Regions from separate parts of the Shewanella sp. MEBiC00475 genome, predicted to be linked through region 2. Evidence: predicted binding sites of a transcription regulator. Region 2 holds the regulator's gene; each other region holds the start of a gene.
The links. Region 2 encodes sigma-54, which starts transcription at its own class of promoters, with help from an activator protein. Its sites were predicted from a motif close to GTTGGCACGNNNNTNGNNT; they were not measured.

Region 1: the regulator sigma-54 is predicted to act here: its motif matches at 4,998-5,016, upstream of FCN25_RS16350 (PAS domain-containing sensor histidine kinase).
Region 3: the regulator sigma-54 is predicted to act here: its motif matches at 2,156-2,174, upstream of FCN25_RS04045 (YggN family protein).

The regions. Positions count from the first base shown of each region.
Region 1 covers NZ_CP039928.1:3,656,587-3,664,789, reverse strand. Annotated here, with positions in the region: gene fliG (flagellar motor switch protein FliG) at 1-69, opposite strand, end outside; gene fliF (flagellar basal-body MS-ring/collar protein FliF) at 62-1,747, opposite strand; gene fliE (flagellar hook-basal body complex protein FliE) at 1,818-2,159, opposite strand; gene FCN25_RS16355 (sigma-54 dependent transcriptional regulator) at 2,422-3,771, opposite strand; gene FCN25_RS16350 (PAS domain-containing sensor histidine kinase) at 3,764-4,960, opposite strand; gene FCN25_RS16345 (sigma-54 dependent transcriptional regulator) at 5,129-6,559, opposite strand; gene fliS (flagellar export chaperone FliS) at 7,009-7,413, opposite strand; gene FCN25_RS16335 (flagella biosynthesis chaperone for FliD, FliT) at 7,420-7,764, opposite strand; gene fliD (flagellar filament capping protein FliD) at 7,879-8,203, opposite strand, start outside.
Region 2 covers NZ_CP039928.1:2,822,581-2,830,783, forward strand. Annotated here, with positions in the region: gene FCN25_RS12475 (HPr family phosphocarrier protein) at 492-767, opposite strand; gene rapZ (RNase adapter RapZ) at 788-1,651, opposite strand; gene ptsN (PTS IIA-like nitrogen regulatory protein PtsN) at 1,648-2,091, opposite strand; partial or broken gene raiA (ribosome-associated translation inhibitor RaiA) at 2,094-2,348, opposite strand; gene FCN25_RS12495 (RNA polymerase factor sigma-54) at 2,345-3,829, opposite strand; gene lptB (LPS export ABC transporter ATP-binding protein) at 3,972-4,703, opposite strand; gene lptA (lipopolysaccharide transport periplasmic protein LptA) at 4,700-5,281, opposite strand; gene lptC (LPS export ABC transporter periplasmic protein LptC) at 5,268-5,828, opposite strand; gene kdsC (3-deoxy-manno-octulosonate-8-phosphatase KdsC) at 5,825-6,391, opposite strand; gene FCN25_RS12520 (KpsF/GutQ family sugar-phosphate isomerase) at 6,394-7,371, opposite strand; gene FCN25_RS12525 (calcium/sodium antiporter) at 7,416-8,203, opposite strand, start outside.
Region 3 covers NZ_CP039928.1:942,733-950,935, forward strand. Annotated here, with positions in the region: gene FCN25_RS04040 (LysR family transcriptional regulator) at 1-863, opposite strand, end outside; gene FCN25_RS04045 (YggN family protein) at 1,282-2,094, opposite strand; gene glsB (glutaminase B) at 2,326-3,240, opposite strand; gene FCN25_RS04055 (YggL family protein) at 3,247-3,573, opposite strand; gene trmB (tRNA (guanosine(46)-N7)-methyltransferase TrmB) at 3,609-4,325, opposite strand; gene mutY (A/G-specific adenine glycosylase) at 4,575-5,648, shown strand; gene FCN25_RS04070 (oxidative damage protection protein) at 5,674-5,952, shown strand; tRNA gene FCN25_RS04075 (tRNA-Phe) at 6,581-6,656, shown strand; tRNA gene FCN25_RS04080 (tRNA-Thr) at 6,664-6,739, shown strand; gene FCN25_RS04085 (SapC family protein) at 6,866-7,567, opposite strand; gene FCN25_RS04090 (NAD(P)/FAD-dependent oxidoreductase) at 7,794-8,203, opposite strand, start outside.

The sequences.
Region 1 (8,203 bases), 830 kb from region 2:
AGTGACAGAATCAGGATCAAAACCTGCTACTGCCGCTTTTTCGGTTTTTTCTTTTTTATCATTAGCCATTGTCTTGTAACCAATTTTTAATTACTTGAGTGGAAAGTTCAGGCTCATTGGCCACGAGAGCTCTAATTGCTTTAATCATATCATCATCTTTATGCAAATTAGGTATGTGAATTGATCCGTCATCGGCATAGCTGTATTCCGCCTCTTTGGTATTAAGCATACCTAAGGTATCTGCGGCATATTGATCTTCAATTTCGGCTAATTCATGCCCAGGGCGAACATCGTCAGGCATGTTGACCCCACTAGGATTCGTTAGCTTCTTAAGCATAGGTCGAACCACAGCTAAAATGAGCACTAAAATAACAATTGCACCTAAAGCCAATTTTATCGCTCGCCAAAACCAAGGCTGCTCCCACATATCCGGTTCTGGTAATTCTTCAATTAACTGATCCATAAAGGGAACGGTAACTACTTCGAGTGCATCACCACGTTGAGAGCTAAACCCTACAGCACCTTCTAATAAACGGCGAATATTGGTTAACTCTTGTTCTGTTCTTGGCACCCGTGATACTTGACCATTCTCATCAACCTGACCAGGTTTAAAATTAATTGCAACAGATGCACTCACCCGACGTACAACACCAATTTGCTGACGAGTATGACTTATCGTTGTGTCTAATTCATAATTTCGCGTAGCTTCTTTTGAAGAGTCACCTGAAGTAGTAGAACTAGCACTAGAAGCCTCACCTGCCACTTCTGGAATAGTAGATTCCATTGGCGGTTGATTACTTAACGCCCCAGGAATGCCACCAGAACTTTGACCAGATGAGTTACGCTCAATCGTCATTTCACTGCGAATAGCAGGTAAATCAGGCGAGAAACGTTTAGCCGTTTGTTCTACAGCGGTAAAGTTCATATTCACATCGACTTGAGTGGTAAAATTCTCAGGCCCTAAAATTGGCATCAATATTGATTCAATTTTATTACGGTATTCGGCTTCTTTTTGTTGTACCAACTCAGACTCACGACGTGCTCTTGCAGAGGTACCATCTTGGCTACCAGAATTAAGTAAGCGGCCATTTGAATCGGTTACCGTTACGCGTGATGGAACCAACCCTTGTACCGCAGAGCCAACAATATCAACAATCGCATCAATCTCTTCCTGGCCTAAACCGCCACGACGAACACTCACCACCACAGTCGCACTTGGTTTAGACGCATTACGAGCAAAAACGTTTTCCTTCGGTAATGCTAAAATCACCTTGGCGCGACTAATACTTTTTAACTCTTCTATCGCTCGGGCTAAATTAGATTCCTGGCTTTGCTTTAAGCGAGCTTGCTCCATGCGCTGGCTTACCCCAAAACCACTGTCTTGACTTAAATAGTCATTGGCTTGAGTGCTACTTTGAATCCCAGCACGGCTAAGCAGTAATTTTACATCTTGATATTTATCTTCAGGCACTTTCACCACATCGACATTAATTTGATAATCGATTTGGTTTTTATCGAGAACATCTAAGACCTGGATCATCTCAGCAGTTTCCATTTTACCCAATGGGCGATAATCAGGCTCCTGCGCCCACATCATCACAAAAACCGCCAACGCAAGACAGATTGCCAATGCCAGAATCATGATCACCTGACGCATCATGTCGGCACCACCAGCACCGCCAAGCAATCCAGATTTATTCTCTTGCTGGACTCCGTCATCAACTGTTGAATCTGAACCTACCATTATGTCTGTGCTCACAATACGTACCTGCTATATCTGATGGTGTTATGTAATTTAGTGCTTAAAAACGTCTGCACTAAACAGGCATATTCATAATTTCTTTATAAGCATCAACCAGCTTATTACGTACCTGCACCGTTGCCTCAAACGCAACGCCAGCTTTTTCACGCGCAATAACGGTATCAGACAAAGAAACAGTGGTGTCGCCCATGTCTAAACGAGTCGCTAAACTTGCCGATGTTTGCTGCAATTCATTAACACTACCCACGGCTTGAGACAGTAACTGACTAAAATCAGCTCCCGTCGTGTTATTCACTTGTTGGGTAAGGTTGGGACGAATAGATGAACCAATAGAAGGAGATATTTCGCCACGAAGTGACTGCATTTCTTGCATTAATGGATTTGCGCTAATCTGCATGGTGTAACTCCCTTTCGTCGATTTTTTGACGACAATAATAACTAATACAGAGTTAAAGCAATTTAGATGCCAAGATGTTAAATAACAGGAGAAAGATAGAAACCAGGAAGGCAAAAATAACCTATTCACATAATGGAATAGGTTATTTGTTGGTATATAAAGCGGTATCAATCTAATTTAATGAACAGAAATAAAATTATTAGAGTGCTAAATCATAGACTTAACAAAAAACTGATAACTGCACTTTTTGCTATGTCGGTTGCTATGCAGGTAATTGGATCCCCATATCACGCATTTTAGCCATTTTATAACGTAACGTGCGGGCACTGATCCCCAGTTTTTCTGCGACCATTTTCCGACTGCCCTGACATTGATTAAGGGTTTCTAAAATAATCACATGCTCTTGAGCTTTTAATTCATCGCCTAAACCGTCTACGTCAACAGACTTATCATTTTCAATACTCTCTGTAGAAACCAACTTCACATCGGCAGAGTCAATAATAATATCATTGACACCTATATAATCATTAGCCCGTAATATCAGTGCACGTTGAATAACATTATCTAACTCACGTACATTACCTGGCCAACGATGGGTTAATAAACGTCTAGTGGCAGCATCATCAAGCTTAGGTACTGTAGTCATATTAAATGCTTTAGCATGCTTAATCAGCAAATGTCGCGCCAGCGGTAAAATATCTGCAGGGCGTTGATGCAGCGCAGGCCAAGTTAACGGAAACACATTAATTCGGTAGTATAAATCTTCTCTAAACTCACCAGATGTCGCCATGGCTTTTAAATCTCGGTTTGAGGTAGCCAGTACTCGCACATCAAGTTTAATGGTTTTACGGCCACCTAAACGCTCTACTTCGCGTTCTTGCAATACCCGCAATAATTTAGCTTGTAAGCCAAGTTCCATCTCGGATATTTCATCAAGCAATATGGTGCCACCTTGGGCTTGTTCAAACTTACCTGGGCAAGCTTGATAAGCGCCCGTAAATGCGCCTTTCTCGTAACCAAACAAGGTGGCTTCTAACATGTTTTCGGGTATTGCTGCGCAGTTAATCGCAATAAACGGTTGGTCATGGCGTTGACTATGTTGGTGAATAAACCGTGCCAACACTTCTTTACCCGAACCACTCGGCCCCATAATCATGACCGATGCATCTGACACGGCTACCCGCTGAGCCAGCGACAACAAGGCTAAACTTTTGTCATCGGCAACCACAGGTTTATCGTGATTTTGCGTTAACGGTAAATAACGTGACACCTGATTCAACAACACTTCAGGCGCAAACGGTTTAGCAAGATAATCTACAGCACCTAATTTCATCGCACTAACCGCACTGTCAATCGTGGCATAAGCGGTCATTAACAATACCGGCAGTTTAGGTTGATGTTGCTGTAAATAGGCCAACAAACCCAGTCCACCAATGCCTTCCATCTGCACATCGCTAATCACCATATCAAAATGGTTGGCTTTTAAGGCCAAAATAGCCTCTTCGGCACTACCGACATCAACACAGTCGTAATGGGCAAGCATTAAGGTATCAAGCAATGCTTCACGTAAATCAGCGTCATCCTCAACTAATAGAATATTGGCTTCAGTCATGCATCACCTCCTGATCTGCTGTTTTTTTAATGTGCGGGAAGCGCAAACGAATATGGCAACCCATACCAGGCTTACATGACAACTGAATGTGCCCGCCATGGTTACGTACTACCGACTGAACAACGGCTAAGCCTAAACCGGTACCTTGGCTCTTAGTGGTAAAAAAGGGTTCTAATATTTGCTGTTGCATTGACGGTTCAAGCCCTTTGCCATTATCAATGACATCTAACAACAGCCCCTCTGGGGTTTCACTGGCACTGACTTTAATTTTTGTGGCACCCGCTTCAATACTGTTCATCACTAAATTATTCACCGCAGAGCTCAATGCATTAGCATTGGCAAGCATCAATGAATTGGATGTATCTTCAACAACAAGCTGGCAGTGTTTTTTATCTGCAATAGGCTCGCAGCTTGCCATCACTTGAGTAATAATCTCGTCCATTGAAACGGATTCTGCCATTCCCTCTTGACGCCCTTTGGCCATCAATAACATGTCATTAACTTGACGCTCTAATTCATTCAGTCGATCAACTAACTTAGATTGAAACTTAGTTCGAGCTGAATCTGATAATTTAGGACTGGCGAGATTAGAAGCATAGAGCAAGGCGGCAGATAATGGGGTACGCACCTGGTGGGCTAATGTCGCCACCATTTTTCCTAATGCGGATAAACGTTGTAAATGAGACAGGTTTTTCTGTAACAAACGGGTTTCAGTAAGGTCGGTTATCACTATCAACTGTCCAGATTCTGGTGCCAATGGCGTTATGGCCAATTTTACTCGGCGACCATTTTTTAATGACACTTCATGGCCATCATCATCTTGTGGAGCAAAAGCACGTTGAATAATGTCAAACCAGCGGGCACCTTGTAATGGACGCCCCAAAAGCTCGGTAGCAACGGGGTTAGCAAGCGTCACCACGCCATCGCCATCAATAATCACTACCCCAGATGGCATGGCTTGGAGAATATGCGCCATTTGATTCGACATATTGGCAGCCTTACTTGAATAAGCACTCACAGCCGGCGTAAACACCGGTGTTTTAGCGTGAGCAATACTTTGACGAATGGCACTTTCATTCGGCCGGGAAACAGGCTTAGTCGATGCATAAGGTGTGGTGGTAAACGATGCTGTAATAGGCAACTCAACCTCCGCATTACGCGGATTTGATAACACTCGAGCTGAATACATGGCCACTCCGTCAAAAGAATTACATTTGACTAACCTAATGCATTTAGTGTGCCAATGAAAACATTTTTTATTGGTGCATCAACAGCCATAAAAACAAAAACACACCCGAAGATGTGTTTTTGTTTTTATGCGATACTTCATTCATTAACAATGTAATGTCATTTAACGCTATTCTTTACTCAGTCCATATTTACGCATTTTTTCGACCAATGTTGTACGGCGAATACCCAGCATTTCAGCGGCTCTTGCAACAACATTGTCTTGCAGCTCAAGAGCTTGACGGATCATGTCAATTTCCAGCTCCGCCAATAAATCTTTTAAATTAACCCCTTCGGCCGGCAGTTCACTGGGAAAGCGGGTTTCCGGAATATTAACGGGTTCTTCATCACTAAATATCGACGCTAACGCATCTCGCTCTAATTGTTCTTCATTCACTTCGACACAATATTCAGGCACGTCAATATAGCGATACTTTTGGGGTAAATCATTTACGTCAACCAGCCCACCAGGAAACAAAATGGTTAAACGTTCAACTAAGTTAGACAATTCACGGACATTACCAGACCAGGAATGTTCTTTTAACGATTCAATAGCCCGTTGGGTAAAACGAACCTTGCCACGGCCTTCATTAAATACTCGATTCACTAATTCATGGAGTAATAACGGCACATCTTCACTGCGCTCACTTAACCCTGGCATTTCAATTGGGAATACATTAAGTCGATAATATAAATCTTCGCGAAACAAGTTATCAATAATCATGGTTTCAAGATCGCGATGCGTCGCCGCAACAATACGAACATCTGTCGCGATAGTTTTACTGCCACCAACACGCTCAAATACCTTTTCTTGCAATACACGCAGCAACTTAACTTGCATTTGCAGCGGCATATCACCAATTTCATCTAAAAATAATGTGCCGCCTTCAGCTAATTCAAAACGACCTTTACGTGAAGATATCGCACCAGTGAAAGAGCCCTTTTCATGACCAAACAATTCACTTTCTAGCAACTCCGCAGGAATAGCACCACAATTGACCGGAATAAACGGCCCATCGCGACGTTCAGATAAATAATGAATATTGCGCGCGACAACTTCTTTACCCGTACCCGATTGCCCCAGTATTAATACGGTGGCATCAGAACTTGATACTTGATTAATCAAATGACGAACTTTAGCAATACCTTCACTGCGGCCCACTAAACTACGGAACAACTTGGTTTGATTACCGCTGGTGAGTGTGTAGTCTCGTTTGGCTTGGCCAAACACCTGACAAAAATGAAGTAGTTCAGTTAATTGCGGATAATTTATCGGTTCTTCTATGGTGCCAAGAACGCTAGATAAACTGATATCGGTATCACCCAGTAACAACATGGGTTGCCAAGGCGCTATCACAGCTATATTTTTAATGCTGTCGGCATCAACGTGATCTGTCGCCATGATGAGGGCGCGGAAACGAGATTGCTCGAGTAAGGTGAATAAGCTCTCGGTTGAAACAATTTCACATTCTTCGCCTAAAAATTCGAAAATGCAGCACAAACGAGTCACACGCTCTGATGGGGTACCGACAATTAAAATTCTTTGTTCTATTTGCATCATTCAGAAGGCCAAAGCTCTTGTTATAGGTATTTACTCGGGAAGGTTATAGCCAATAAGCTACAACACCAAAATACAGTGTAGCCAAAAAATTGACTACTGTGACAATATACTATCATTATGTCTAAACAGGGTTGTTAATTTGTTAATTAACGCAAAAACGCAGTCACAACAATAGATACAATCATAAATACTGTATTATCAAGCCATCATAAGCAAGTACCAGTTACATTTTATCGATATCAAGCCACATTTTTTTTAAAAATGCTGCTTTTTCATTCAAAAAATCTAATGAATGCTTACAAGCTTACCGCTTTGTTATTTTTATTCAGCTTAACAGCAAGCCAACTACCCGTTTATCTACAAGAAGAATCACTGTAAGCCAAATAGCAAAAAAGACGCTATGCGTCTTTTTTATTACCTGGATTACAGTATGCAGTATACTGTAACGATTAACTCGCTTCTGAGGTTAACTCATGCATATCTTGTGGAATTGTATCCCAACCTTCTTTAATGGTTCTAAGCAAAGCAGAAACTTCTTCGAGCATTTCCACATCATTAGCGACATTGGCCTCTGATAATCTTCTCAACATATACTCATAAAGAGAGTCTAGATTAGCAGAAATTTCGGAGCCAGCATCCATGTTTAGGCTACCACTCAGCCCAGCAATAATACTAATTGCTTTACCGATATTTTCGCCTTTTTGCGCAGGTTGTTTCTGCTGAATGGCATACTTAGCTTGTGCAATACGCTGCAATGCGCCTTCAAACATCATTTGTATAATGCGATGCGGCGAAGCCACCGCAATTTCGCTTTCTAGCGAAACTTTTCTATATGACTGTAGTGAGCTTCTCATAAATACCTACCTATCTGAATCAATACTTTTATAAACATTAACTTGACGTTGGTTTTTCTTTCCTAAATGTATTTCAGCATGCAAACTCTTCATGACTAACTTTGCTTTCACCTCAAGGCTTAATGTCAGCTCCAATTGGCGTTGCAAATAATCTTTTTGCACAAACGAATCGTCTGCAATCAAAACATCCAATAAGTTTTGACGCTTAGTAACCAACTCTTGCAAATCTAATACCAACTTATCAAATTCTTCTGTCTCATTTTTGCTTTTTAAACTATCTAATACTGTTCTGCATTGTTCGCTGGTCGCATCCAAATCATCGATTAACATTTTTTGTGCTGTTGTTGTCATTTATTTTCAACTCGCCATCATCTTTTAAATAGATTAAATCCACAGGTTAATTGCGCAGGTTAATTTCACAGGTTAATTTCACAGGTTAATTTCACAGGTTAATCAACCATGCAATTAATCATTTTGGCTCACAAGCCCAGGAAGTGAATCGAGTCGAGATTGCAAGTCGGAACTCTGAGTGCTCAGTTGCCCCACAATTAAATCCATATAGTTATACTGGGTATACAAGCGCGCTTCAAACGCCGCCATTTTTGTGGCAAACGCTTCACGCTGATCAGCCAAACGTTCCAAGCTACTGTCAAGGGAGGTATCACGGCTATCAATAATGGAACCTGTGCCAACATATGAGTCTAAATAGCCATCTAACTTGGTTGCAACACCGGTATCTTCCGTGGTAAACATTTCTTTAATACCGTCTACATTGTTTTTTAATGCTGCG
Region 2 (8,203 bases):
CTTCCTATTCATCACACAGCAATCATTTATTTCTCTGATTTTTCTGGCTCAAGTTTATTAGTTACAAAGTTGAAACCTATGCAACGAAAAATGGAATGCCTGAAGGTTTCTGTTGGGCGGGTTTCTATATCGCCGTATTATTTAATTAAACAATAGAGGTGTGCTTTCCGGATATCAAGCAACACCGGAGGTTACTAAAACGGGTATATTTTCGTCATCTTAAGCGCTAAACATTCACAGAGTAAAACAATACTTAATGTGATGGTATTGACTACCTGAGGTAAACATAAAGGCTATTCTTGTGAGGTGAATATGTAAATAATATTGTTGTGGCTACTGCGTTAGTATGAGGCTGAGGAGTTCAGGGCGCAACATCTAATATAGGCATATGGTTTGTGAGCATTATAGAATAGAAGCTAGTGTTACTGACATATTTAGCGCTAATCTTACATTTTGCGACTCTCTATTGCCGAGCTTCTAAGCGTACAAATTTAGCAACATTCATCAAATTTGGCATTAATGAGATCGCACACTGCGCTTAGGGCCGCTTCTGCATCTGGTCCTTCAGCTGTCACTGTGATCATTTTTCCAATTCCACTTTCGAGCATTAACAACCCTAGGACACTTGCTGCACTGGCACTTTTTTCATCTTGAATTAAGGTTATATTGGCATCAAAATCAGCTACTAGAATGGCTAACTTTGTCGCTGCGCGGGCGTGTAAACCTAATTTGTTTGAAATACTAACTTGGCGTTCAAGTTTGATCATTGATTCGATCCTATGTTCACTTAGCTGTTACTGCCATTTAAATCTAATTCTCTGTGGCGAACATTCACTGTATGTTTACTGCCTTGTCTAAATCGTTTTGCCAATTGATCGACAATATACACTGAGCGATGTTGACCACCAGTACAGCCAATGGCGATAGTAAGGTAGCTGCGATTGTTACGTTCTAAGTGAGGCATCCAAGTTTCGAATAGGTTTTCAATTTGCCAGATAAACTTATTAACTAATGGCTGGCGCCCTAAAAACTCTTGTACAGGTTCGTCTAAACCAGTAAATGGACGCAGCTCTATTTCCCAGTGTGGGTTGGGCAAAAAGCGTACATCAAACATAAAGTCCGCTTCTGTCGGCATTCCGTGTTTAAAGCCAAAAGATTCAAAGTTAATCACTAACTCTTTATCAACACTGCCTAGTAATATTTGCCTAACCTGGTCACTTAATTCGTAAATATTCAGTGCTGATGTATCAATATAATGGTCAACAATTTTTGCGATTGGTTCAAGTAAGCGTCCTTCTAGTTTGATCGCTTCTTGCAGTGAAATATGATTTTTAGATAGCGGATGTAATCGACGAGTTTCACTATAGCGTTTGAGTAGAACTTTATCATTGGAGTTTAAAAAGAAGCTGATAATTTCAGTGTCGTGCTCAAGCAGGGCTAATTGATTTTGAAGCACTTTACTTTGTTCATCAATGTTGCGTACATCAACACTGATTGCCACTAAATCATTACTACCTTTGAGCTGGGCTAATAATGTGCCAATAAGAGCTAAAGGCAAATTATCAACACAATAATATCCTAGGTCTTCCAATACTCTTAAGGCTACTGATTTTCCTGAGCCTGAACGTCCTGATACTATGACAAGTTTCATGCAGTGATAACCTGATAAAGTTCTGTTGAGTCGTGAGTTTTACGAAGCTGTTTCAATATTTGCTTGTCACTTAGTTTTTGGGCCATGTTCGATAACGTGCTTAAGTGTTCTTGGCACTGATCTGCCGGCACTAATAAAGCAAATAACAGATCAACTGGTTGGTTATCGATTGCATCAAAGGCAATGGGTTCTTCACACTTAATAAATATGGCAATGGGCTGATCGATAGACGTCAATCGACCATGAGGTATCGCGATGCCATTTCCTATACCTGTGCTACCCACTTTCTCTCTCGCTAAAAGGCTTTCAAAAACCTCTTGCGAAGATAGGGGTGGGTACTGGGCAGCGACTAAGTTGCTGATGAGTTCCAGTACTTTTTTCTTACTGCCCGGGGTGGCACAGGTAGTGCACTCCGGTCGCAGAATGGTACAAAGTTCCATCGTTAGTGTTGTGTATACTTCTGTTGGTGTTTAATTACCTGACGGTTGAGCTTATCGATCAGGGCGTCTATTGCAGTATACATATCAGTACATTCTGACATGGCAAACATCACTATGCCATCTGTGATTTTACTGGCTTTTGATCTTTGTTGTAACTTTTATACATTGAGCGCAACGTTTGCATTATGGCTCTGATCGGAGTGTCGTTCAAGCTTTGAAAATTTATCATGAATATATTCCGTTGCCTTGTAGGTTATAAACTCTTACGTTGGTTAGACGGTGGAATCATCATTGCTTCACGATATTTTGCAATGGTACGACGAGCAACGTTTATGCCCTGTTCAGCCAGAAGTTGGGCCATTTTACTGTCACTCAGCGGTTTTTGCTGGTTTTCTGCAGCAACTAATTTTTTGATAAAAGCACGAATTGCAGTAGATGAACATTCACCGCCATCGTCAGTGCTGACATGGCTAGAGAAGAAGTATTTTAGTTCAAACAGTCCTCGTGGGGTGTGCATGTATTTTTGGGTAGTCACCCGTGAAATGGTTGATTCATGCATTTCTACAGCTTCAGCGATATCATTTAATACCATTGGTTTCATGGCTTCTTCGCCATATTCAAAGAAACCTTGTTGAAATTGTACAATGCAATTGGCCACTTTGAGTAATGTGTCGTTACGGCTTTCAATACTTTTAATAAACCATTTAGCTTCTTGCAAGTGGCCTCGAATAAATTGACTATCCGACGGATTTTTACTGCTTCGCGCCATGGCGGCGTATTGTTGATTAACGCCAATTTTTGGCATGTTGTCAGGATTTAACTCTACAACCCATCGGCCATTTTTCTTTAGTACCGTAACATCGGGTATGACGTATTCGTCATCTACGGCAGTAATTAATAAACCTGGACGAGGATTAAGTGACTGGATTAGGGTGATAGCGTCACGCAACTCGTTTTCTTTTAGCTTTGTTTTACGCATTAACAATCTAAAATCACGCCCGGCAATTAAATCTAAATAGTCTTTAATCAGCAGACGAGCATTATCAATATGGGGGGTTGTGTTGGCATATTGCGCTAATTGGATGAATAAGCACTCGCTTAAATCTCTAGCCGCTACACCAACAGGATCAAAGTGTTGAATGCGCTTTAATACGGCTTCAACTTCATCTAGTTCAACGGTTTCATCGCCCATTGCTTCGAGAATATCTTCGGTACTTTGGGTTAAATAACCTTGTTCATCAACAGCATCAATGATAGCGGTGGCAATTGCTAAATCGGTCTCAGAAAAGGGAGTAAGATTTTTTTGCCATTCTAAATGCTCATACAGACCTTCGGTGGTTTCACCTTGGAATGGCATGTCATCGTCGCGCATGCTCGCACTGCCTGAACCTGACATTGGGGAGGCGGTATACACTTCGTCCCATGTCGTATCCATGGCTAGATCATCCATGGTTTCTTTGGTTATAGACTCTGCAGTGTCAACTGTAGAGGTGTCTTTTTCTTTATTAACGCTGCTGTTGTCACTAAAGTCGGTATCAGCTTGGTCTCGATTTTCTTTTGCGGAGTTTTTTGCTTCTGAAAACTCATCTTCTATTTCAAGCAATGGGTTTGAATCCAATGCTTGTTGGATTTCTTGCTGTAGCTCCAATGACGATAATTGCAGTAAGCGAATAGCCTGCTGCAATTGTGGGGTCATGGTTAAGTGTTGACCCATTTTGAGTTGGAGTGACGCTTTCATTTACCGCTTATCCCTAGATGATTTCCATAAAAATGACAATCTAAAATACTGTATTGATTGTTACATACATCAATGACATTTAACGTTATTTAGTTAACGTTCAACAAAACGAGTTAGATAGTTTAAAAGACCCGTAACTTAACTATAGCTTGAATTGTTCACCTAAGTACACAGCTCGAACTTGTTGATTGCTCAATACTTCATCAGGTGTACCTTCAGCAATTAAATTACCTTGGCTAACAATATAGGCCCGCTCGCAAACATCTAACGTTTCACGAACATTATGGTCGGTAATTAATACCCCTAAACCGCGACTTTTCAGTTGTTGGATAATTTTTTTAATATCAATAACTGAAATAGGATCAACACCAGCAAAGGGTTCATCGAGTAAAATAAATTTTGGATTAGCAGCTAATGCGCGTGCAATCTCAACGCGACGACGTTCTCCACCCGACAACGACATGCCTTGATTATCGCGAATGTGGGTAATGTGGAATTCTTCTAGCAAATGCTCAAGTTGTTCAATTCGTTGGTCGTTGTTGAGCTCTTTGCGAGTTTGCAACACGGCCATAATATTGTCGTGTACAGTGAGCTTACGAAAAATGCTGGCTTCTTGCGGTAAATAACCAATACCTTTACGGGCTCGAAGATGCATTGGATCGGCGGTGAGATCGTCATTATCAATTAAGATCCGACCTTTATCGCTTTTTACTAAGCCGACAACCATATAAAATGTGGTTGTTTTACCCGCCCCATTAGGGCCTAAAAGACCCACTATCTGGCCAGTTTTAACCGTTAAACTAACATCTTTAACAACTTGACGAGCTTTATAGCTTTTAGCTAAATTTTCAGCGGTTAAGGTTATTTGGGTCATTGTTTGTTCTGCTTGTTAACAGGGATTTCAGGGAGTTTTTGCTTCGGCGCGGTTTCATCTTGGAAGTTTTCAGGTTGAATAATCGTGATGACCCGATCTTGTCCCTTACCTGTACTTTCAGCTATCAACTCTTGTGCATTGATATTGTACTTAATTTTGTTACCAGTAACTTGGCTTCCTGATTGCTCAAGCTTGGCATTGCCTATTAATGTGAGCGTGGTGCTGGCAAGATCATAAGTAATTTCGTCGGCACTGGCGGTACCTATTTGGCCGTCATCTAATTCTTGTGAAAACGTTGCCGGCGAACCAGTGGCGATAAGTCTTTTACTGGTGCTGTTTTCGGGGGTAAATGCCCGCAGCTGATCAGCATTGATATTAATCGAGCCTTGAACAATGGTAACCGGGCCATTAAAGACAATTTGATTGTTTTTAATGTCGGCAGACTGGCTTACTGCGGCAATTTTTAACTCCTGCATAAGATCACCTTGTTTAGCCATGGCAGGCAAACTCAGTAGGCAAAGTATGCTACTTAATAACATAACATTGGCGCGAGTGTGGAGACGATTAATGTGGCTCATATTTCCCTTCTACCTGGCTGAGTAGCGATAATTTTTGCGAATTCAAGTCTGCATGTAGGCCTAAGCCTTGAATAATAAACCCTTTTCCTTTGATATACACCATCTCCTGCGAGGTACCTATCATAGTGGTTAAATCCACAGTAATGGCTTGGGTGCTCAGTGATTGTAGGGGTTCTTCTATATCAATAGCATCAATAATAACATTATTTTCTAATATGACTTTGCTGGTATTTTTATTTAATCGTCCTCGGTCTGCACTTAATTGCCACTGTGCTTTACCATTTTCAGGATAAATGAGGTAGATAGGTTTGGTAAAGTGAGTGACGTCAGTAGAAGCATAATGTTCCATGTGCTCGGCACTGACTCGACTTTCTACAAAACCGAGTTGATTAAATTCAGTGGTTTGAAGGTTATTTGCAATAAAATCTGGACGCTCAATTCCGCGAACTTTCACGGCCTCCATTTCACTGCGCTTTATTTGTGCTTGCCAGTATAGTATTAAAGCAAGGCCAAAAAAAACTACAATACCTAGCGTGACTCTATTCATATACTCATACCATGAGCAGTGGCAAATTTATCTTGGCTTAATAGTAATAAGTCGGTCAGTTCACGTAGTGCACCGTGTCCGCCATTTAGGGTCGTTGTCATATGGCATTGTTGTTTTACAAACGGATGGCCATCACCGACACATACTGCTAGTCCTACGGCTTTCATCACGGGAAGATCAACCATGTCATCACCAATGTAAGCGACTTCGTCGGCGCTCACATTATACAAAGACATAAGTTGCTCAAAAGGTTCGGATTTATTGTCAATCCCCTGGTAAATATGCGTAATACCTAATGCCGTCATGCGGTTTTCTACTATTTTGGATTTACGCCCAGTGATCACAGCTACATGAAATCCACTTGTGATGATAGAACGCACTCCGTAGCCATCGCGAGTATGAAAGGCTTTCAGTTCTTCGCCAGCATTACTGAGGTAAATACGGCCATCGGAAAATACACCGTCGACGTCACAGATTAATAGTTTAATTTTTTGAGCGCGTAACCACACATCATTACTGATGGGACCGTATAATCCTTGGCGAAACGAGGTTGATTCTGACATGATTAAATGACTCCAGCTTTAACCATATCGAGCATATTTAATGCCCCGATCGGTTGGTGTTTTTCATTGACGACAATCAATCCGTTGATGCTTTTTTCATCCATAATTTGCAGTGCTTGTGCAGCTAAAATACCAGCAGGACTGGTCACACAGTTTTTGGTCATTACGTGTGCTATCGGAGTGGTTCTCAGGTTCACTTCTGCATCGATGACACGACGTAAATCTCCATCGGTAAATATACCCACTAGCTTATTATCATTATCGACGACTGCGGTCATGCCAAGACCTTTTTTGGATATTTCGTAAAGTGCTTCAGTAATACAAATATCATTATGGACTATGGGTAAATCATCACCTTTATGCATGACATCATCTACTTTCAACAATAATTTTCTTCCCAAAGAACCGCCTGGATGTGACAAGGCAAAATCATCACGAGTAAATCCTTTTGCTTGCAATAATGCAATGGCTAATGCATCACCCATTGCTAACGTTGCAGTGGTACTTGAGGTTGGTGCTAATCCAAGTGGACAAGCTTCTTCTTGAACCTGAATACATAAATGGATTTTGGATAAACGCGCCATGTTGGAGTCTGGCTTGCCCGTTACCGCAATAACCGGAACCCCCATGCGCTGTATCACAGGCATCAAGGTGAGTATTTCACTTGATTCACCAGAATTGGAAATGGCGAGCACAATGTCATTTTTTGCTAATGCGCCCAAATCACCATGACTGGCTTCTCCTGGGTGTACAAAAAATGCCGGTGTACCAGTACTGGCAAAAGTTGCTGATATTTTATTACCGATATGACCCGATTTCCCCATCCCCATAACAATGATTTTGCCATTGCACTGTAGGATGAGTTCACACGCTTGGCCAAACTCAACTGAGTCCACGTATTGATATAAATTATCTAAAGCAGCTTTTTCAATATCAATGACTTTACGGCCCCATTGACGAAATTGAGTTTGATTTACCATGTGAATCTCTCTTTTAACTTAATACTTTACCTTAATGCTCCAATCTAATGAGATTGAAATACAACAATTTGGTACGCAATAAAGGTGATTAATAATAGTGCACCATGCCAACGGGTTAGTTGTTGTTTGGCACCACTAGATAATACTAAAACGGCTAATGCAGTACTGGTACCTAAGACCATATAGAAGTCTCTTCCACTGGCTGAGGCATCTATTTCACCAGGGGAAATTAACCCTGGCAGTGCCAACACTGCAAGAATATTAAATAAGTTGGATCCAACAATATTACCAATGACGAGGTCGTCTTCTTTTTTTAGCACCCCAGCAATACAGGCTGCTAATTCTGGAAGGCTTGTTCCCACTGCAATAATGGTTAGGCCGATGACCAGATCAGATAACCCATAAAACGTTGCAATACCCACAGCGCCATCTACCATCCAACTGGCTGAAACCGGGAGTAATATAATACCGACAGTTAGCCAAATGATAGCATGAAAGGTTGGAACATTTTTAGGGATCTCAGATTCAAGTTCTGTATCTAAGTTATCGGGTGTTTTATCTTTAATCGCTTGCCATATGAAATATCCCATTAGCAGAAAAAGTAACACGATGAGCATGCTACCTTCTGTACGCGTGAGCACGCCATCATGTAAGGTGTAACCAGCGAAAACTGTGGCCGCTAGCATAAGTGGTATTTCACGTTTTAAGGTTTTTGATCCTACGCCAATAGCCCCAAATAAGGCCGTTAATCCTAGAATTAAAGTAATGTTTGCAATGTTGGAGCCCAACACGTTACCAATAGCGGTATCACGCATGCCATCCATTGATGCGG
Region 3 (8,203 bases), 1.9 Mb from region 2:
ATAAACGCACTGACTTTGGGAGCCAAATGTTTGCGGCGAGGATACACGGCTTGTAATGGAAGATTATGAGTCAACTGCCAATCGGGCAACATTGGCACCAATGTCCCTTGGGCAATTTCATCTTCCAGTAAATAACTGGCTAAATATACAATGCCTAAACCGCTCACAGCAGCCGATTTTAACGCTGGTGCATTATCGACACGGAAATTACCTGAAACACCAATTTCGCAATAGTCTTCACCCTTCTTAAATTGCCACATACTGTGCTCATGCCACTCGCCTTGATACACCAAACAATTGTGTTCAACTAATTGCTCTGGGCGGCTAATGTTACCATGTTGGGCAATATAACCCGGCGATGCCACTAGTAAGAAATTGCATTTCATTAACGGTCTTGCCACCATACCAAGCGGCAATTGCTCTGACATGGTTAACAACAAATCTAAGCCTTCGCTAACAACATCGACTTTGTGATCAAGCAAACTGACTTGTAGTTCAAGATCTGGATGTCTTGCCATAAACGCCGGTAAAGCGGGAATGATATGCATAGTGCCAAAGGATTGCGAGATCCCGACTTTTAACACACCACGGGTAGCATCATTTAAGTTGTGAACACTCGATACTGCTTGTTCTGCATCTCGAAGTAATTCTTCACCTTGCAAGTACAATAAATTACCGGCTTCAGTAAGACTTAAACTCCGAGTAGTACGTTGAATAAGCTGAACACCAAGTTTATGTTCAAGATCTGCAACTTGAGTACTCACTTTAGATTTAGAAATGCCAAGACGTCTGGCAGCAGCACTAAAACTTCCGGCACGAGCAACATGGGTAAAAATTGCGATAGGTTCTAACAGTTCTAACATGAAAGTCGCCTTAAGCTGGTTACGACATTAATAAAAATTTCAGATATCTGTTTGTCACTGCTAATAACTATACCTTGCTAAACATCAGTATCAATATCAGCATTCAGTGATTGTGATGATTGAAGCGAAATAAACACCAAAACCAACCAATCTTACAAACTAGTGCAAACAAATGACTATTCCGAAATATAACCACATCTAAAGTAGGGAGTAATATTGTTATAGTTTTTATGAGTATAACAAATAAAGCCTATATGGTTCTATATTTATGATAGACAATTTTTTTATCAGAACAAAGCTACACTAGCTATAGCGGCAAAATGGCTAAATTAAGTCTAAAAAAAAGCCCCAGTGTCTTTAAAAAAGCACTGGGGAAAGGTGGGTGTCCAGGAAGGACTGTTTTACACAACAAATACACTTACTCTTTTAAATCGCCTAGCTTAGCTAAAGTGTAAGGAGCAAGTTCAGGGATGGCTTGACGCACTTGGTTCTCTAACACTAATAATCCTTCAAAATTATCACAAATCTTATTAGCACGTAGCTCCAGCCCTTGTGATTGTGACTCTAGTTGTTGCTCGATATCTTTACCGACATTGTCCATTTTTACTGAAAACGCATTCATTTTCTCTTCAAATGAACCTCCTTCAGAAGACATGATCTGGCTGCCTAATGTCATCATTAATGAACCCATTGAGCTCGTCACCATTTGTTCTATCTCTTGCTCAAACTCTTCATTAAATGCATGTTCAATTGAAGAATCTGTTGAACCTAAATAAAATTTATCACCTTGCTGATAAGCCATAGTATCGATGCGTTTTTGAATGCCGCTGGTTAACTTATCAATTTGGCTACCTGTAGCATCACCAAATATGGGTGTTAACGCCATATTAACGGCTTGAGATGCCATAGAAACCACATCTGCCACCAAATCAATTACGTCAGGTAATTGGCGAGACAGTTCGTCAGAATACTGAGTTAATAACAACTGTTGTTTATCATTTAATGTGACCTTTTTACCATCGACATACAACTGACCCAATTCAACGCGATATTTCTCAGTTCCGTTATCGCTAATCTGTAAGTTTGTTGGTTCAACGGTAACGTCATAGTTCAATGTAACATTGCACTTTTCATCATTAATTGACATTTTTGCCATGGCTGGGGTCAGCGTTCCCGCGGTAAACAGCATGCTGGTTAATGCTAAACCACAAATCAATTTTTGCTTGGTCATGATAAAAATCCTTTTGCTATACGAATATCAATAATTAAGTAAGTCAGATATGAAAGTTATAAAGCACAAGTTATGCCAACAATGGTAAGATTATGATTTATATGAAATAAAGTTAATATGAAGTTGATTATTAAGCTGATGAATGGACAATTGCGGAAGTGTATTCGTAAAACAAACCAAAAAGTAGTCTATTTTACGAATCTCAATAATAATTAATTTAGCGGGTTGAAATCAAAAAATTGAACGGCCTAACTGTTGGCTTAAGTGTTCTAGCATTGCTGTGCCCGCCAATGAATTACCATTAATATCGAGTTCAGGAGACCAGACGCAAATAGACATATCGCCAGGGATAACGGCAATAATACCGCCTCCAACACCACTTTTACCCGGCATACCGACTCGATATGCAAACTCGCCGGCGCCATCATATAAACCGGATGTCGCTAGTAATGCATTGAGTTGCCTAGTTTGTACCGGAGAAACTAAGCTGTCGCCATCCAGCGTTTTACCCCTATTGGCCAAATAGAACATCGCACGGGACAAATCAGCGCAATTCATTCTTAAGGCACAATAATGAAAGTAACTTTTAAGCACGGTATTAACGTCGCCGTCAAAATTACCAAATGATTTCATTAAATAGGCAATAGATGCATTGCGTGCGCTGAACTGGAACTCAGAATCAGCCACCACTTTATCGTAGGATAATGTCGCGTTCTGGCTCAATTGACGTACCACCTCAAGCATACGATGCTTAGGAGCCCCTAAACGGGCTTGCAACAAGTCGGCAATGACCAGCGCGCCAGCATTAATAAAAGGGTTACGAGGTTTACCACGTTCTAATTCAACCTGTACAAGCGAGTTAAATGAATGCCCTGAGGGTTCTTTACCCACACGACTCCAAATTTCATCTTCTGTATATAAATTAAGTGCCTGAGTCAGGCTAAAAACTTTAGAGATACTTTGAATAGAAAAGGGTTCTAGGTAATCGCCAGCACCAATTGTGTTTCCGTCGATGGTGGTAACTGCAATGCCAATTTTATTGGGGTCAACACAGGCAAGAGCAGGAATATATCCTGCAACCTTGCCTTTACCCAATAACGATCTTACTTTATCGACCGCTTGTTGAAGTAATAATTGCTCAGGCAATTTGGCTTAACCCCACCAAATATCAAACAACTCGCTGACTTCTAGGTCGGATACTGGCTTGTCTTTCCAGAATGCATTAACTGCAGCTGTATCTTCTTCAGTACATTTACCAATAGTTTGGGTCGCAATAATGCCTTCCCATTGCTTATGTCCACCACCGTGGAAACCTAAGTCACGAGGTTCGATGACTTCAATAAGGAACTGATCAACCAAATTATCAATATCTTGCTCAGAAACTGACTCATCAAAAGTCCAGTTTATTTCAAAACCGAGTTCTTGAAACTCATCTACTCGTAATTTTTTACGTAAACGACGGCTGCGATTTTGCGCCATGGTGTATTCTCCAATTGTTGAAAGTGTAGTTGTGATTAAGCGATACGCTCAAACATGATATCCCATACGCCATGACCAAGTCGGTGGCCTCTAGCTTCAAACTTTGTTAGCGGACGATGCTCTGGACGTTCGACAACTGTACCAGTTGTAGATTGATTTTTATAACCTTCTGCAGCATTCATTATGTCTAACATATGCTCACTGTAATTTTCCCAATCAGTCGCCATGTGAAACACGCCACCGATCTTAAGCTTACGACGGATGAGTTGTACAAACTCAACTTGTACAATCCGGCGTTTATGATGACGTTTTTTGTGCCATGGATCAGGGAAAAACAATTGCACTCGCGCAAGAGAGCCATCAGCAATACTGTGTTCTAACACTTCCATTGCATCATGATGATATATTCGTAGATTAGTAACGTTAGCTTCACCAGCATCCGCAAGACACGAACCAATACCAGGCTTATGAACTTCGATGCCAATAAAGTTTTGCTCTGGAGCTGCTTGGGCCATTTGTACTAATGATGCGCCCATACCAAAACCAATTTCCAAAACGGTATCAGCATCGCGACCAAACACTTGGACTAAATCCAACGGTTGTGGAGTGTAATCAAGGCCCATTGTTGGCCAATAAGCTTCAATAGCCTGAGATTGCCCTTTAGTTAATCGACCTTCGCGTAGAACAAAACTTCTGATTTTACGAATGTACTTACCGTCTTCGTTAAATTCAGCTGTGGTAACGTCGCTCATTATTGCCTCATTGTCTGCGTATTTGCTTGTGCTGTGGTACTAAATCTAAATATTTATGTATCTAAGCGCTAGGATACCTAGCTTTATCAGCACAATACGCAATTGCTATCTGTAATAGATCATTTATTAAAGTTCAGTGGCGCATTATACCTAAACTCATTGCACATGTTTACGCTAATTTAGCCAAAACATAAATTTAAAGTAGTGCGGTTACTTGTGTAATAAAATGGCTATGGATACACTGCGACCATGAAAAATATGACTCCATTTTCTGAGCGCATTATCGCTTGGTATGACCTACATGGTCGTAAATCCCTGCCTTGGCAGATCAATAAAACACCATATCGTGTTTGGGTATCGGAGATCATGCTCCAACAAACTCAAGTTGCGACGGTTATTCCATACTATGAAAAATTTATGGCTCGTTTCCCTAGCGTTGTCGATCTTGCTAATGCTCATCAAGATGAGGTGCTGCATTTGTGGACAGGCTTAGGTTATTACGCCAGAGCACGCAACTTACACAAAGCAGCCCAACATATTCGCGATACCTTTAACGGCGAGTTTCCTACTCATTTTGATGATGTCGTCGCCTTATCTGGAATAGGTAAATCTACTGCTGGCGCAGTATTATCGTTATCACTGGGGCAACACCACCCTATTTTAGACGGTAATGTTAAACGAGTATTAGCCCGACATGGTGCTATTGAAGGTTGGCCAGGACAAAAAAACGTTGAACAACAATTGTGGCAATTAACCGATTCGTTAACACCAAGCAAAAACATTGAAAAGTTTAACCAAGCGATGATGGATATTGGCTCAAGTGTTTGCACCCGCAGTAAACCCAACTGTTCAGATTGCCCTGTAGCGATTGATTGCGAGGCTCAGAGAACAGGGAATCAAAGCCTGTATCCCGGCAAAAAACCTAAAAAAGTCACGCCAGAAAAATCGGCTTTTATGTTAGTTTTAGTCGATAACAGCGAAGAGTCAGTAAAAGTTCAACTTATTCAACGTCCACCAGCAGGTATATGGGGAGGATTATGGTGTTTTCCTCAATTTGAACAACAAGTAGAATTAGATGATTATTTAACACTGCATAATTTAACAGAGTCTGAGCAAGGGCTTGCAGGGTTTAGACATACATTTAGTCACTTTCATCTTGATATTAAACCTGTGTTAGTTGAACTATCTCCAGATCTCACTAGCGGCATCATGGAACAAACCTCAGCTCTCTGGTATAACATAGAACAACCAGCGAAAGTCGGGTTGGCAGCCGCCACAGAACGTATTTTGGCTAATTTAGCCGTACTTTTCGTCACACATTAGTTATTAACGTTAGTAAGGAATCATCATGGCTCGCACAGTTCAGTGTCTACATCTTAACAAATCAGCTGACGGCTTAGATTTTCAGCTATACCCAGGAGAATTGGGTAAGCGTATTTTTGATAATATTAGTAAAGAAGCTTGGGGCTTATGGCAAAAGAAACAAACCATGCTCATTAATGAAAAAAAACTCAATATGATGAATGTTGATGATCGCAAGTTTCTTGAAGAGCAAATGACTCACTTTTTATTTGAAGGTAAAGATGTTCAAATCGAAGGCTATGTACCACCAGCTGAAGATGAATAATGCATTGATATAATTAATGACTAAACTTATAAACCAAGCCGCTTAACTAAGCGGCTTGGTGTTATCTAAGGTTTGTTCGTTCATTGTTATAATGACTTAACACCTATCTTTACTTATCTGAATTAAACGCTAACAAAAGCCAAACCAAAATCAATTTAGACAGTAAATATTTTAAGGCTAACGTGGTTTACCAGTCATTTTTGTACGCTAATTTCTGCATAATCCTTTACCCTCACCATTAATCAGCACAACAACTCTAATTGATTATCAAAAATAGAACTTCTAGACCACAAGCAATAATGAAAGCCATTGATGCTACGAGCAAAAAACAAACAATATTATCAACTATCTAGTGACTATTCTGCTATTTTATTCAATCGGTTACCTAACTTCGATGATTTCACTAAATTACAATTAGTGACTAAAAGTTGCTTTTGGTGTTAAAAACACCATAAACCGATAAAAAAGTACCTATTTGTGCATTAACTAAGCGAATGAGTAAAAACATTTGAAAAACCACTTGCACGATAAAAACCATCACTATATTATGTGCGCACTCCAGACGAGACAGGCATTGATTACCAAGTTAATACCTAGTCTGAAGTAGATAACTAACGCTTAGTTAGTTGCCCGAATAGCTCAGTCGGTAGAGCAGAGGATTGAAAATCCTCGTGTCCCTGGTTCGATTCCGGGTTCGGGCACCATAATTTAGCCGGCATAGCTCAGTTGGTAGAGCAACTGACTTGTAATCAGTAGGTCCCGAGTTCGACTCTTGGTGCCGGCACCATAAAAACAAAAAAACCACTCAATGAGTGGTTTTTTTGTATCCAAAATTTATTAGACACATATTTAATTTAATAAGCTAAAAATAAAACGGGCACTCAATGAGTGCCCGTTTTATTTAAAATTTGGGTTATCTACCAAGAACTTCGATACGTGCTAATCGATTAACTTGGTTTAACGATCCTAAATGACCATAAATAGGGCCGAGTAAACCACGCTTTTTCAGTTCAATGAATTCTTCATCGCTTAGCTCATTTAATTTAGCTTCATCTATTAGATATAAGCCATTAATATTGCGCTTCTCACCCGCCACATCGACAGTTAATGTTTGATTTATTAATAATCCTTTTTCAGCTAAATACCCTAAAATACCGCGTGTAGCTTGATCTTGTTCATAGTGACTAATTAAGGCTTTCTTACGCGCTTCTAAAAATGGCGTTTCTTTACCGTCTTCAAACAATGCCTGCCCTTCAGTTTTATTCACTTCTTTAGCTTTCTCACGAATACCAATCCATACTTTGTCTTTAACATCGGGGTTTACAATTAAACCAAGAGGATAATCACGAACAACAGCAGGAATGTACAAACCTAGCCATTTACCGTCTTTTACACTTAGATTCTGACCAGGCTTCAAGCCTAACATAGCCACTGATTGGAACTCATTAGTGTCACTGTTTTTTACAAATACGATAGGATACTCAGTAGCAGCACGATTAATTTCATGTAATGTTACTGGCACAATGTGTTGTTCTGCTATGTGTGAGTAATCACTTGGGATCAGTTTTAAATCACCATGTTTGGTTTGTTCTAATAATGTAATTTGGTTAGGCATCTTGGCTCCTTGAAGCACTGATTATCTTCTATTATATAAGTACAACATCATTGTCATACGCTACGTTAACAAATAATTAATAACTGAAACTACCAAGTTAAATCTTAAATTCAAGTACATTTAAGTTAAATTGCATCAATTAGCCCCAAATGGCGATTTCTTGCTCAAAAAGGACTTTATATTAACGGTACGGATTATTAATTAACGAGCTAATAAAATTTATAATTTAATGTAATTTAAGCTTAGGACGTTGCCAGCGTAGTAATTTTTGCGCAATACGATATACAGAGGCGGAAAACCAGCCATATAAACTGGCTAAATGACGCTGATAGAGCGAAATGTACATCAAACGAGCAACATGCCCTTCAACAAAAAAATCTCCCGAGCGGAGGTTACCCATTAGATTACCAACGGCAGAAAAACGACTCAATGATACTAATGAACCATAGTCTTTATAAACAAAAGGCTTTTCAGATTGTTGCTTCATTTTTAAACAGATATTCGCATAAAGGCGATCGGCCATTTGAGCTGCTGCTTGAGCTCGTGGCGGTACTGGTTTCCCTGAGGGTAATATTAATTGTGCACAGTCACCTAAGGCATAAATATCATTTATACCTTTAACATGCATACATTCAT